2 regions of the Acidovorax carolinensis genome follow, and region 2 is predicted to be linked to the other one. Evidence: predicted binding sites of a transcription regulator. Region 2 holds the regulator's gene; the other holds the start of a gene.
What was found. The regulator sigma-54, encoded in region 2, starts transcription at its own class of promoters, with help from an activator protein. The targets are predictions, from matches to a motif close to TGGCANGNAANCTGCTTT.
Positions count from the first base shown of each region.

Region 1 (5,900 bases), 1.5 Mb from region 2:
GCACCAGCACCGCCACGCCCAGCCACAGGGTCGAGCGCTGCCACCAGCGGCGCGGCTTGCCACCGCCGATCAGCGTTTGCAGGTCGGCAGCGGCGGTGGACGGGCTGGCGGCAGCGGTGTTTTTTTCAGGAGAAGTCATGGCCATCAGATTCGGTAGGGGGTGGGAGTCGGTTGGGGTGGCAGGCGCGGGCTACTGCGGGGCTATTGCCAGCCGCCGCCCAACGCCTTGTACAGCCGCACATGGTCGGCCGAAACGCTGGCCACGGTGGTGGCCACGCTGTCCTGGGTGGACAGCAGCGTGCGCTGGGTTTCCAGCACCGACTGGAAGTCGATCAAACCGCTGCTGTAGCGCTGCTGCGCCAGCAAGGCCGCATTGCCTGCGGCATCGGCCGCCGCCTGCAACCGCACCAGGCGCTCGCGATTTCCGCGCAGGGCCACCAGGGCGTCCTCCACATCCTTGAGCGCCGTGAGCACCGAGGCCTCGTAAGCCACACGGGCCTGTTCCAGCGCCGCCTCCTGCACGCGCACCTGGGCGCGCGCCGCGCCGCCATCGAACACCGGCATCGACACACTGGCCAGCAACGCGCTGGCAATGGAGCCGCCGTTGGTGAGGGCGCCCAGCGTCAGCGCACGCAGGCCCAGATTGCCCGAGATGTTGAAGTCGGGGTAGCGCGCGGCGTCGGCCTGCGACACCCGGGCCAGCGCAGCGGCAATGCGCTGCTCGGCCGCGCGCACGTCAGGCCGCTGGCGCAGCGTTTCTGCGGGAATGGCCAGCGCCAGGTCTTGCGCGGGTTGCGGCACGGCCACCGTGTCGGCCAGCAGCGCATCCAGCGCCAGGGGGGCCTGACCGGTCAGCACGGCCAGGCTGTGGCGCGACTGGGCCAGGCTCGATTCGAGTGCCGGAATCTGCGCGGCCGTCTGCTCGGCCGCCGCACGGGCCTGCTCGGCCACCAGCGAGGTGGTGAGGCCGGCCTGCAGCCGCCACTGGGTGATCTGCAGGGTTTCCTGCTGGCTGGCCAGATTGCTGCGCGCAATGGCCAGCCGCTGCTGCAGCCCGCGCAGCTCGATGTAGTTCACGGCGGTTTCAGCGGCCAGCGACACCTGCACGTCGGCCAGGCTGGCCTGCGCAGCCTGTGCATCGGCCTCGCTGGCATTCACGCCGCTGCGCAGGCGGCCAAACACATCGGGCTCCCAGCTGGCGTCAAACCCCGCCTGAAAGCTGTTGCCGGTGCTGTTCGATGCCCGGCTGCGCTGCGCCGACGCCGAAGCCCCCACGCTGGGCAACAGGCCGGCGGTCTGCACATCCACCTGCGCACGCGCCTGCTGCAAGGCGGCTTGCGCACTGCGCAGGCTGGTGTTGGCCTGCAAGGCCTGCGTGACCAGCCGCGTAAGCTGCGGGTCGTTGAACCGCTGCCACCATTGAGCGAGCGGCGTGGCGGGCATGTCCGCAGGCGTTTGCGCGGACCAGGCCGTCGGAACGGGCGTTTGCGGCAGGCGGCTGTCGGGCGGCACCAGGCTGGCACAGCCAGCCAGCAGCACCACTGTCGAGATCAATACCCAATGTCCCGCAGAAGCAGTCAGACGAAAGGGCGCGCGGGGCGTAGCGCGCCCTGTGTTGGCAAAGGAATGGTCATTCATGGGAAAGAGGCAACGTGCATGGCATGCCCCATTGTGCGATGCGGTCATGTCCTGCCCGATACGGAAAAGTGAAGCCCGCGTAAAGCTGCACACCGCCGCGCACATGGCACCCGAGCGTTGGGGCCGGGCGGCGCTGTTCAACGCCCGGGCAACTCAGGACGCCAGCGCGTCGAGCGGCCAGCGGGGCTTGACGTCAAACGCATAGTCGCGGTTGGCCGTCTGCTGGCCGGCCTGCAGCCGCATGGCCGCCGCCATCGCAATCATGGCGCCGTTGTCGGTGCACAGGTGCAGTTCCGGGTAATGCACACGCACCTGGTTCTGCGCGCAGGCGGCATTGAGCTGGGCACGCAAATGGCGGTTGGCGCCCACGCCACCCGCCACCACCACGCGCTGGAGGCCCGTCTGCTTGAGTGCAGTGAGGGTTTTCTTGACCAGCACGTCTACAATCGCCGCCTCGGTGCTCGCAGCCAGATCGGCTTTGCGCGCTTCCAGCGCATCGCCCAGCTTCTTGGCCTGCGTGAGCACCGCAGTCTTGAGACCGGCAAACGAAAAATCGAGGTTGCCGCTGTGCAGCAGCGGGCGCGGCAACTTGAAGGCCGTGGCGCTGCCTTGCTCGGCCAGGCGCGACAAGGCCGGGCCGCCGGGATAGCCCAAGCCCATCAGCTTGGCCGACTTGTCAAAGGCCTCGCCCGCCGCATCGTCAATGGTTTCGCCCAGCAGTTCGTAGCGGCCCACGCCGTCCACCCGCATGAGCTGGGTGTGGCCGCCCGACACCAGCAAGGCGACGAAGGGGAACTCAGGCGGGTCGGCACTTAAAAACGGCGACAGCAAATGCCCTTCAAGATGGTGCACGCCCAGCACCGGTTTGCCCAGTGCCGCGCCCAGCGCGCAGGCGACGCCAGCGCCCACCAGCAGTGCGCCCGCCAGGCCCGGCCCGCGGGTGTAGGCCACCACATCCACGTCCGCAAGGCGCTGGCCGGATTCGGCCAGCACGGCCTCGGTCAGGGGCAGCACGCGGCGGATATGGTCGCGGCTGGCCAGCTCGGGCACCACACCGCCATAGGCCTGGTGCATCTCGATCTGGCTGTGCAATGCATGCGCCAGCAAGGTGGGCACAGCCACCCCGCCCGTAGAGCGGACCAGCGCCACGCCGGTTTCATCGCACGAAGATTCAATACCCAGGATCAGCAAGCTCATGCCCCGAGTGTAAAACCCGGGACCAGCGCGGCCACGCCTGCAGCCGGAATGCAGGTGCCACACCCAGCCTGGCGACCACCAGGTTCATTGCCCGCACCAGTGCTGTGCACCAGACCGGCGCACCAGCATGTGGCGTAAATCTTGCTTACCCCCACGCATGACCGACGCCCTGCGCATTGTGGTGGTGGTCCCCGACCTGGCCATTGCCGACCCCGACGACGAACACGCCGCCACCCAGGCCGAGCGCTCGCGGGCGCTGCGCATTGGCCTGCTGGAAAACAATTTCAACCTCATTGCCACGCTGCCGGCCGATGTGTTCCTGAGCGAGCGGCTGGCCCAGTTGCAGCCCGACCTGATCATCGTGGACGCCGAAAGCGAGGCCCGCGACGCGCTGGAGCATGTGGTGATGGCCACGCGCGACGCCCGCCGCCCCATCGTCATGTTCACCAACGATGAAGACACCACGCATGTGAAAGACGCCGTGGCCGCCGGTGTGTCTGCCTACATCGTGGCGGGCCTGGCGCCGCAGCGCATCCGCCCCATCCTGGATGTGGCCATGGCGCGCTTTCAGCACGAGCAGGCCCTGCGCACCGAACTGGCCGACGCCCGCACCGAGCTCAAAGACCGCAAAACCATCGACCGCGCCAAGGGCCTGCTCATGCAGCGCCAGGGCCTGAGCGAACAGGCCGCCTATGAAAAACTGCGCAAGACCGCCATGGACAAGGGCCTGAAGCTGGCCGATGTGGCGCAGCGGATGCTGGATGTGATGGACTTGCTGGGCTGAGGCCCTGGCCCTTGGCAGATGCACGGCACATTCATGGGGCCGTGGCCAAGCCACGCGGATCGAGCCGCATTGGATTCGGTGCCAACATCGGCAACCCCCGAGCCATTTCCGACCTGTGACCGGCGATCAGGAAGCCGTCCGCCTGGACACCCCGTCACCCCACTGAAAAGCGAGCTCCCATGAAAAAAACCATCGCTGCGGCCGTTGTGTACTTCGCCATCGTGCTCGGCACGGGTTTTGTCCTGGGCGTCGTCCGTGTTCCGTTGCTCGTTCCGCGCATCGGCGAGCGATGGGCCGAGCTGGCCGAGATGCCTGTCATGGCCATCGTCATCTACCTTGCAGCCGGCTTCATCTTGCGGCACTTTCCGCACATCCGGCATCCCGCCCGAGCCATCGCAACGGGTTTATTGGCATTGGCACTCTCCATTGCGGCGGAGCTGGGCCTTGCGCTCGTCGTTCAGAGCCAATCACTGACCGAGTTCATCCTCAGTCGCGACCGGGTTTCGGGCGCCGTGTATCTGGCCCTGCTCCTGGTCTTTGCGCTCATGCCCCGCCTTCGCCTGCACAGCCATGGCGCGACAGAATCCCCACACAGCGCGGCCTGACGAACCACCTGCCGCAAAGACGCAACGGCAGAAAGTACCTCAGTCGGGCGCAAAAAAAACGCTGCCCGAAGGCAGCGTTTTGGAAGGCGTGAAAAGTTGGTTGATGTGCACTCAGAACGCAGGGACCACGGCACCCTTGTACTTGTCCTGAATGAACTTCTTCACTTCCGGCGTGTGCAGGGCCTTGATCAGCTTGGCGATGCTCGCGTCGTTTGCACGGTCTGCGCGGGCTGCAACGATGTTGGTGTAGGGCGAATCTGCGCCTTCGATGAACAGCGCGTCCTTGGTGGGGTTGAGCTTGGCTTCGATCGCGTAGTTGGTGTTGATCAGAGCCATATCCACGTCGGCCAGTGCGCGGGGCAGCAGGGGCGCTTCGAGTTCCTTGAACTTCAGCTTCTTGGGGTTCTTGGCCACGTCCAGCGGCGTGGGCGTGAGGCTCTTGGGGTCCTTGAGCTCGATCAGCCCTTGCTTGGCCAGCAATATCAGCGCGCGGCCACCATTGGATGGGTCGTTCGGAATCGCCACCGTGGCGCCATCTTTCAGGTCCTTCACGTTCTTGATCTTGCTGGAGTAGGCGCCGAAGGGCTCCACATGCACCTTGCCGTTGGGCACCTGCACCAGGCTGCTCTTGCGGTCCTTGTTGTAGCTGTCCAGGTAGGGCTGGTGCTGGAAGAAGTTGGCATCGAGCTGCTTGTCTTCGACCGCCGCGTTGGGCTGGATGTAGTCGCTGAACTCCTTGACCTGCAGGTCCACACCCTGCGCCTTGAGCTGGGGTTTGACGAAGTTCAGGATTTCAGCGTGCGGCACGGCCGTGGCGGCCACTTTCAGCACGTCTGCTGCATGGGCGCTGAGGGCCAGAGCTGCGAGGGCGAGTGCGGACAGGGTGTTTTTCAACATGACAGGCTCTTTCAATGAATCAACGAATGCACGGCAGGTTCTCGAAAATACGGAATTACCCTGACGCTTGACGGAAAGTGTAACAACGAACCCACTTGGAACCCGTTCTTTAGCCAATTGTTGATATAAAAATAGTGTTTTATATGCAATCCACAAGCCTCATAGGTTGTTGGTATCCGTGAAGCGACACGGAGCAATGTCCTTTTTGCCGTTTCAGCTTTCCGCCGCCCTCGCCTCACAACACCGCGACCTTCCTGTCGCCCTGATGGTGCATCGCACAACAGCGGTGCACAGGTGCTCACGCCCTTTTTGCAACAAGTAGCCTTGTAGCGCCCACCTGCCTTGCGCAACACGCTCTACATTCAATAGCAAACACCAGTTCGACAAGCTGGCACAGGGCTTGCATTGATGCAATCAGACCCTCACAGGTCTGCATTGGCCGATCCGCCCAACGGCGGGCGGATGTGGCCAGAACCCGGACAAAGGCGTCCCCACCCGCGCACCGCTGCTCCATGCAGCTGGCGCGGTGTGAGGACGCCTTTTTTGTTTGCCACGCCCAAGGGAAGCCCCATGACCGATCTGTTGAAAACCAGCCTCAACCGCCGCACCGTGCTGCAAGCCGCCACCGTGGGCGCCGTGGGCATCAGCCCCGCGCTGCGCGCGCTCGTCCACGCCCAGGGCTCGGACGCCCGGAGAAGAAAGAAGTGAAGATCGGCTTCATTCCGCTGACCGACTGCGCCAGCGTGGTGATGGCCTCGGTGCTGGGCTTCGACAAGAAG
Region 1 covers NZ_CP021361.1:1,272,333-1,278,232, reverse strand. The annotation lists gene CBP34_RS05935 (efflux RND transporter periplasmic adaptor subunit) at 1-139, opposite strand, end outside; gene CBP34_RS05930 (efflux transporter outer membrane subunit) at 202-1,638, opposite strand; gene tsaD (tRNA (adenosine(37)-N6)-threonylcarbamoyltransferase complex transferase subunit TsaD) at 1,792-2,835, opposite strand; gene CBP34_RS05920 (ANTAR domain-containing response regulator) at 2,993-3,619, shown strand; gene CBP34_RS05915 (hypothetical protein) at 3,799-4,224, shown strand; gene CBP34_RS05910 (MetQ/NlpA family ABC transporter substrate-binding protein) at 4,336-5,121, opposite strand; partial or broken gene CBP34_RS05905 (CmpA/NrtA family ABC transporter substrate-binding protein) at 5,692-5,900, shown strand, end outside.
Region 1: CBP34_RS05920 (ANTAR domain-containing response regulator) is a predicted target of sigma-54. The motif match lies at 2,966-2,983, and genes of this name have one in related genera.

Region 2 (5,900 bases):
GGGCGTTGGCATCCCGCAGGGCTACCCCGACTATGTGCTGCACACCATGGTGCGCGTGGTCAAGGGCGGTGAAGAGGTCAAGATCAGCAAGCGCGCGGGCAGCTACGTCACGCTGCGCGATTTGATCGAGTGGACCAGCAAGGATGCGGTGCGCTTCTTCCTGCTCAGCCGCAAGCCCGACACCGAGTACACCTTCGACGTGGACCTGGCCGTGGCGCAGAACAACGACAACCCCGTGTACTACGTGCAGTACGCGCATGCGCGCATCTGCTCGGTGTTGCGCGCCTGGCAAGAAGCCGGTGGCGGCGATGTCGCCTCGCTCAAGGATGTGGATCTGTCGGCCCTGGAAGGCCCGCAGGCCCAGGCGCTGATGCTGCAGCTGGCCAAATACCCCGAGATGCTCACCGCCGCCGCCGACGGTGAGGCGCCGCACGATGTGACCTTTTACCTGCGCGATCTGGCCGCCAGTTACCACAGCTATTACGATGCCGAGCGCATCCTGGTGGACGACGAGGTGGTGAAGAAGGCGCGCCTGGCGCTGGTCGCTGCCACCGCACGGGTGTTGCACAATGGCCTGGCCGTGCTGGGCGTATCGGCCCCAGCCAGAATGTAAGCAGTTACTACCATGAAGAAAAAACAGACGGGTGGCACCACCATCGGCTTCATTGTCGGGGTCATCGTGGGCCTGGGCGCTGCCCTGGCCGTGGCCGTGTATGTGACCAAGGTGCCCGTGCCCTTCCTGAACAAGGGCGGCCTGCGTGGCGTGGACCAGGACGCCGCCGAAGCCCAGAAGAACAAGAACTGGGACCCCAATTCGCCGCTCTACGGCAAAAACCCCGCGCGCCCGCCCGCCCCTGCCGCGGCCGCCTCGGCCAGTCCCAATGGCGCGGCACCGGCCGCCGAAGTCACCGCTGCGCGTACCCCCGCCAGCAAGCCTGCGACGGCAGACGCCAAGCCGGCCACCAAGGTCGAAACCAAGCAGGCACCCTCGGCGGACCCGCTGGGCGATCTGGCCAAGGCCCGGTCGGCGGCGGTGGATCCGTTTGATTATTTTGTGCAGGCCGGTGCGTTCCCCAGCCAGTCGGGGGCCGATGCCCAGCGCGCCAAGCTGGCCATGCTGGGCTGGGAGGCCCGCGTGAGCGAGCGCGAACAGAATGGCCGCACCGTGTACCGTGTGCGCGTCGGCCCTTTTTCCAAGCGCGACGATGCCGAGCAGCTGAAGGAAAAACTGGAAAGCGCCGGCGTCGAGTCCGCGATGGTGCGTGTCCAGCGCTAGGATGGCGGCGTCCATCGCCATCGTCTGAACTTTTTCATGGGGGCGTTCTCACACCCCCAGACCAGAACAAGGAGTGTCCCTTTCATGAAACGCCGCGAGTTTTCCCTGTCCACCGCTTCGGTGGTTGCCTCTTCCGCCCTGACCCTGCCGCTGGCCACGCCGGCCATGGCACAGGCGCGCCAGTTCAAGGAGGGCAAGGACTACACCAAGCTCGCCAAGCCGTTGACGCCCGATGCGCCCGCCGGCAAGGTGGATGTGATCGAGTTCTTCTGGTACAGCTGCCCGCACTGCAATTCCTTTGAGCCCACGCTGGATGCCTGGGTCAAGGCGGCCCCCAAGGACCTGAGCATCCGCCGCATTCCGGTGGCGTTCAATGCCAGCTTTGTGCCGCAGCAAAAGCTGTATTTCACGCTCGAAGGCATGGGCAAACTCGATACGCTGCACGCCAAGGTGTTCCGCGCCATCCATGTCGAAAAGCTCAAGCTCGCCAAGGACGAGGACATCTTTGCCTGGGTGGCCCAGCAGGGCGTGGACGCCGCCAAGTTCAAGGAGGTCTACACATCCTTCACCGTGGCCAGCCAGGTACGCCGTGCCTCGGCGCTGCAAGAGGGCTATGGCGTGGAGGGCGTTCCCTCGATGGGCGTTGCTGGCCGGTTCTATACCGATGGCACCATGGCCGGCAGCATGCAGACCGTGCTGCAGGTGGTGGAGTATCTGGCGGGCGTGGCGCGCAAGGGCTGACCCCGCAGTGCCCACCCGTTCGAGAAGCCCGCGACTGCGGGCTTTTTTATGGGCTGCAGCGCCCGTGCATGGCTACAATCCGTGCAAGATTCGTGCCTCATGAAAAATAGATTCCTCTCGATCCTGCTGCTGACGGCCCTGGCCTGCGCCCCTGGCGTGGGCCTTGCCGAAAAAGCCGACCGCAACAAGCCCATGAACATCGAGGCCGATGCGTTGCGCCACGATGAGCTCAAGCAGACCAGTGTGTTCACGGGCCGGGTGGTCATGACCAAGGGTTCCATCGTGCTGCGGGGCGCGCGGCTCGATGTGCGCCAGGATGCCGATGGCTACCAATATGGCGTGGTGACGGCCGAGCCAGGCAAGCGCGCGTTCTTCCGGCAAAAGCGCGACACCCCGGCCGGCGCACCCGACGAGTTCATCGAAGGCGAGAGCGAAATCATCGAGTACGACGGCAAGGCCGACAACGTGCGCTTCATCACCCGCGCCGAGATGCGCCGCTATCGTGAATCGGTGGTGACCGATGACGTGTCGGGCGCCGTCATCGTCTACAACAACCTGACCGACGTGTTCACGGTCGATGGCCAGAAAAAGTCGGCTGCAAGCGCGCCGGGCGATGCACCCGCCCCGGGCGGACGCGTGCGCGCCGTGCTGTCTCCGGCCAAGGAGCAGCCTGCCGGCGTTGCGGCCCCGGCGCCGGCGGCCAGCGGTCCGGTGCTGCGTCCCAGCAACTCGCTCGGCGGTGCAAGCAAGTGAGTGCTGCGACGGTGAATACAGGTCAAGGCCCAGATACCCAGGCGGGCAGCCGCCTGGAAGTCGAGCACCTCGAAAAATCCTATGGCAGCCGCAAGGTCGTCAAGGACGTGTCCCTGGTCGTGCAAAAGGGCGAAGTGGTGGGGCTGCTTGGCCCCAATGGCGCGGGCAAGACCACCTCGTTCTACATGATCGTTGGCCTGGTGCGCTGCGATGGCGGTGATATCCGCATCGATGGCCACTCGGTGGCGAACATGCCGATCCACCGGCGTTCGCGTCTGGGGTTGTCCTATCTGCCGCAAGAGGCGTCGATCTTTCGCAAGCTGAACGTCGAGGAGAACGTGCGCGCCGTGCTGGAGCTGCAGCGCGGCGACGATGGCAAACCCTTGCCCGGGCCGAGATTGAAGCGCGCCTCACCGCCTTGCTGCAGGAGTTGCGCGTGGACCACCTGCGCGAATCACCGGCCCTGGCCCTGTCGGGCGGTGAGCGCCGCCGGGTCGAAATCGCCCGTGCCCTGGCCACCCAGCCGCGCTTCATCCTGCTCGACGAGCCCTTTGCCGGCATCGACCCGATCGCGGTGATTGAGATCCAGCGCATCATCGGCTTTTTGAAGGCGCGCGGCATCGGCGTGCTGATCACCGACCACAACGTGCGCGAAACGCTGGGCATCTGCGACCACGCCTTCATCATCAGCGATGGTCGCGTGCTGGCCCAGGGCACTCCGTCCGAAATCGTTGACAACGCCGAGGTGCGTCGGGTGTACCTGGGCGAACATTTCAGGATGTGATGAAACCGGGTCTTTCGCTGCGCGTTTCGCAGCACCTGTCGCTCACGCCGCAGTTGCAGCAATCCATCCGGCTGTTGCAGCTGTCGACGCTGGAGCTGTCGCAGGAAGTCGAGCAGATGCTCGATGAAAACCCGTTTCTGGAGCGCACCGCCGAAGAAGCGCCGCGCGAGGAATTTGGCCTGGAGGCGGCCGACACCCCCGCGCAGGCCGACGACTACAGCGCCGATGACGCTATGTATTCAGGAGCTGCTGGCGCAAGCAGTACAAGCGCTGAGGGCCAAAATGATGCTGAAACCCCCAGCGCCAGCGCGGATGAGCCCGACTGGAGCGGCGACGGCACCGTGGAAATGGCGCCCAACGATGCCGAGTGGGGTGGCGATGCACCCGCCCGCAACCGCAACGACTCCGACGGCGACGAGGCCGATGCCACCGAGCTGGCGCGCTCGCACGAGTCGCTCACGTCCTTTCTGCACCGTCAGGCCCTGGCGCTGCGCCTGTCCGAGATCGACCGCGCCGCGCTGCGTTTTCTGATCGAATCGCTGAACGACGATGGCTACCTCGAAGAACCACTTGAAGAGCTGGCCACGGGCCTGGCCGGCGAGGGCAACCTGGAGCAGATCGACGAGCTGGTGCACCGTTTCACCGTGGCGCAACGCCTGCTGCAAAGCCTGGAGCCCGTGGGCGTGGGCGCGCGCAACCTGGCCGAATGCCTGACGCTGCAGCTGACCGCCCTGGCCGCCGATGAAAACAGCGCGATCGACCCCGACACCGTGCAGACCGCTCTGCGCATCTGCCAGCAGCCGCTGGAGATGCTGGCGCGCCGCGACATCCGCCGCCTGACGCAGCTGTGTGGCGATGGCGAGGAGCGCACCCGCGCCGCCATGGCGCTGATTGCCCGCCTGGAGCCGCGCCCCGGCCGCCGCTTTGCCGATGTCGAGCGCAACATCATCGTGCCCGACGTCATCGTGCGCAAGGCGGGCCGTGCCAACGGCCGCGATGGCCAGCACAACTTCATCGTTCAGCTCAATCCCGACGTGATGCCGCGCCTGCGCGTGCACGACATCTACGCCGGCGCTCTGCGCGGTCACAAGGGCGGCGAGGGCCACCAGGGCATGCAGCAGCGCCTGCAGGAGGCGCGCTGGTTCATCAAGAACATCCAGCAGCGCTTTGACACCATCCTGCGCGTCTCCCGCGCCATCGTCGAGCGGCAGAAGAATTTTTTCACCCACGGCGAGCTGGCCATGCGCCCGCTGGTGCTGCGCGACATCGCCGACGAGCTGGGCCTGCACGAGTCCACCATCAGCCGCGTGACCACCGCCAAGTACATGGCCACGCCGATCGGTACCTATGAGCTCAAATACTTCTTTGGCTCGGGCCTGGGCACCGAGACCGGCGGCAATGCCTCCAGCACGGCGGTGCGTGCGCTGATCAAGCAGTTCGTCGCCGCTGAAAACCCCGCCAAGCCGCTGTCCGACAGCCAGATCGCCGAGATGCTCAAGGAGCAGGGCATCGAGTGCGCGCGCCGCACGGTGGCCAAGTACCGCGAGGCGCTCAAGATCGCGCCCGCCAACCTGCGCAAGGCGCTCTAGGCACACCCCCGCTTGGGGCGCATGGCGCCCCCTGTGCGATTCTTTCGTTTATCTACCCGCCGTACCCACCATGGCCCGCATCGTTTTCGACCTTCCCCCGCATTTCGGTTTTGCCACCGAGATGCAGATCTACATCAGCCACGTCAACCAGGGCGGGCACCTGGACAACGCACAGCTGCTCACGTTGGTGTCCGAAGCGCGCGTGCGCTTCTTCCAGTCGCTGGGCTACCCCGAGGCGGACGTGGGCGGCCTGTCCATCGTGGTGGGCGACATCGTGGCGCAGTACAAGTCCGAGGGTTTCCACGGCGAGACGATGCGCGTGGAGATGGCGCCAGCGGACTTCAACCGCTATGGTTTCGACCTCGTCTTTCGCATGACCGAGAAGACATCGGGCCGCGAGGTGGCGCGCGGCAAGATCGGCATCGTCTTCATCGGCAAGGCAGACCGCAAGGTGGCGCCGATTCCCGAGTCCATCCGCCAGTTGCTGCTGCTCAAGGCCTGAGCGCGTATCCTTTCGCCCAGTCTTATGAACCAACTCCAACTTTTTCTTCCCTGCGCCGCCGGCGTCGAGAGCTATCTGGCCGACGAGGTGCACGCCATCACCGGCCTCACGGGGCAAGACCTGCTCACCGGCCGGGGCGGCGTGCTGCTGCGCGCGTCGTGGCGCGATGCGCTGCTGCTCAACCTGCACAGCCGCCTGGCGCAACGCGTGCTGGTGCAGCTGGCGCACCGTCCCTATCGCTCTGAAAACGACCTG
Region 2 covers NZ_CP021361.1:3,845,706-3,851,605, reverse strand. The annotation lists gene argS (arginine--tRNA ligase) at 1-613, shown strand, start outside; gene CBP34_RS18100 (SPOR domain-containing protein) at 626-1,276, shown strand; gene CBP34_RS18095 (thiol:disulfide interchange protein DsbA/DsbL) at 1,361-2,017, shown strand; gene lptA (lipopolysaccharide transport periplasmic protein LptA) at 2,117-2,770, shown strand; partial or broken gene lptB (LPS export ABC transporter ATP-binding protein) at 2,767-3,554, shown strand; gene CBP34_RS18080 (RNA polymerase factor sigma-54) at 3,554-5,143, shown strand; gene CBP34_RS18075 (acyl-CoA thioesterase) at 5,214-5,645, shown strand; gene CBP34_RS18070 (THUMP domain-containing class I SAM-dependent RNA methyltransferase) at 5,670-5,900, shown strand, end outside.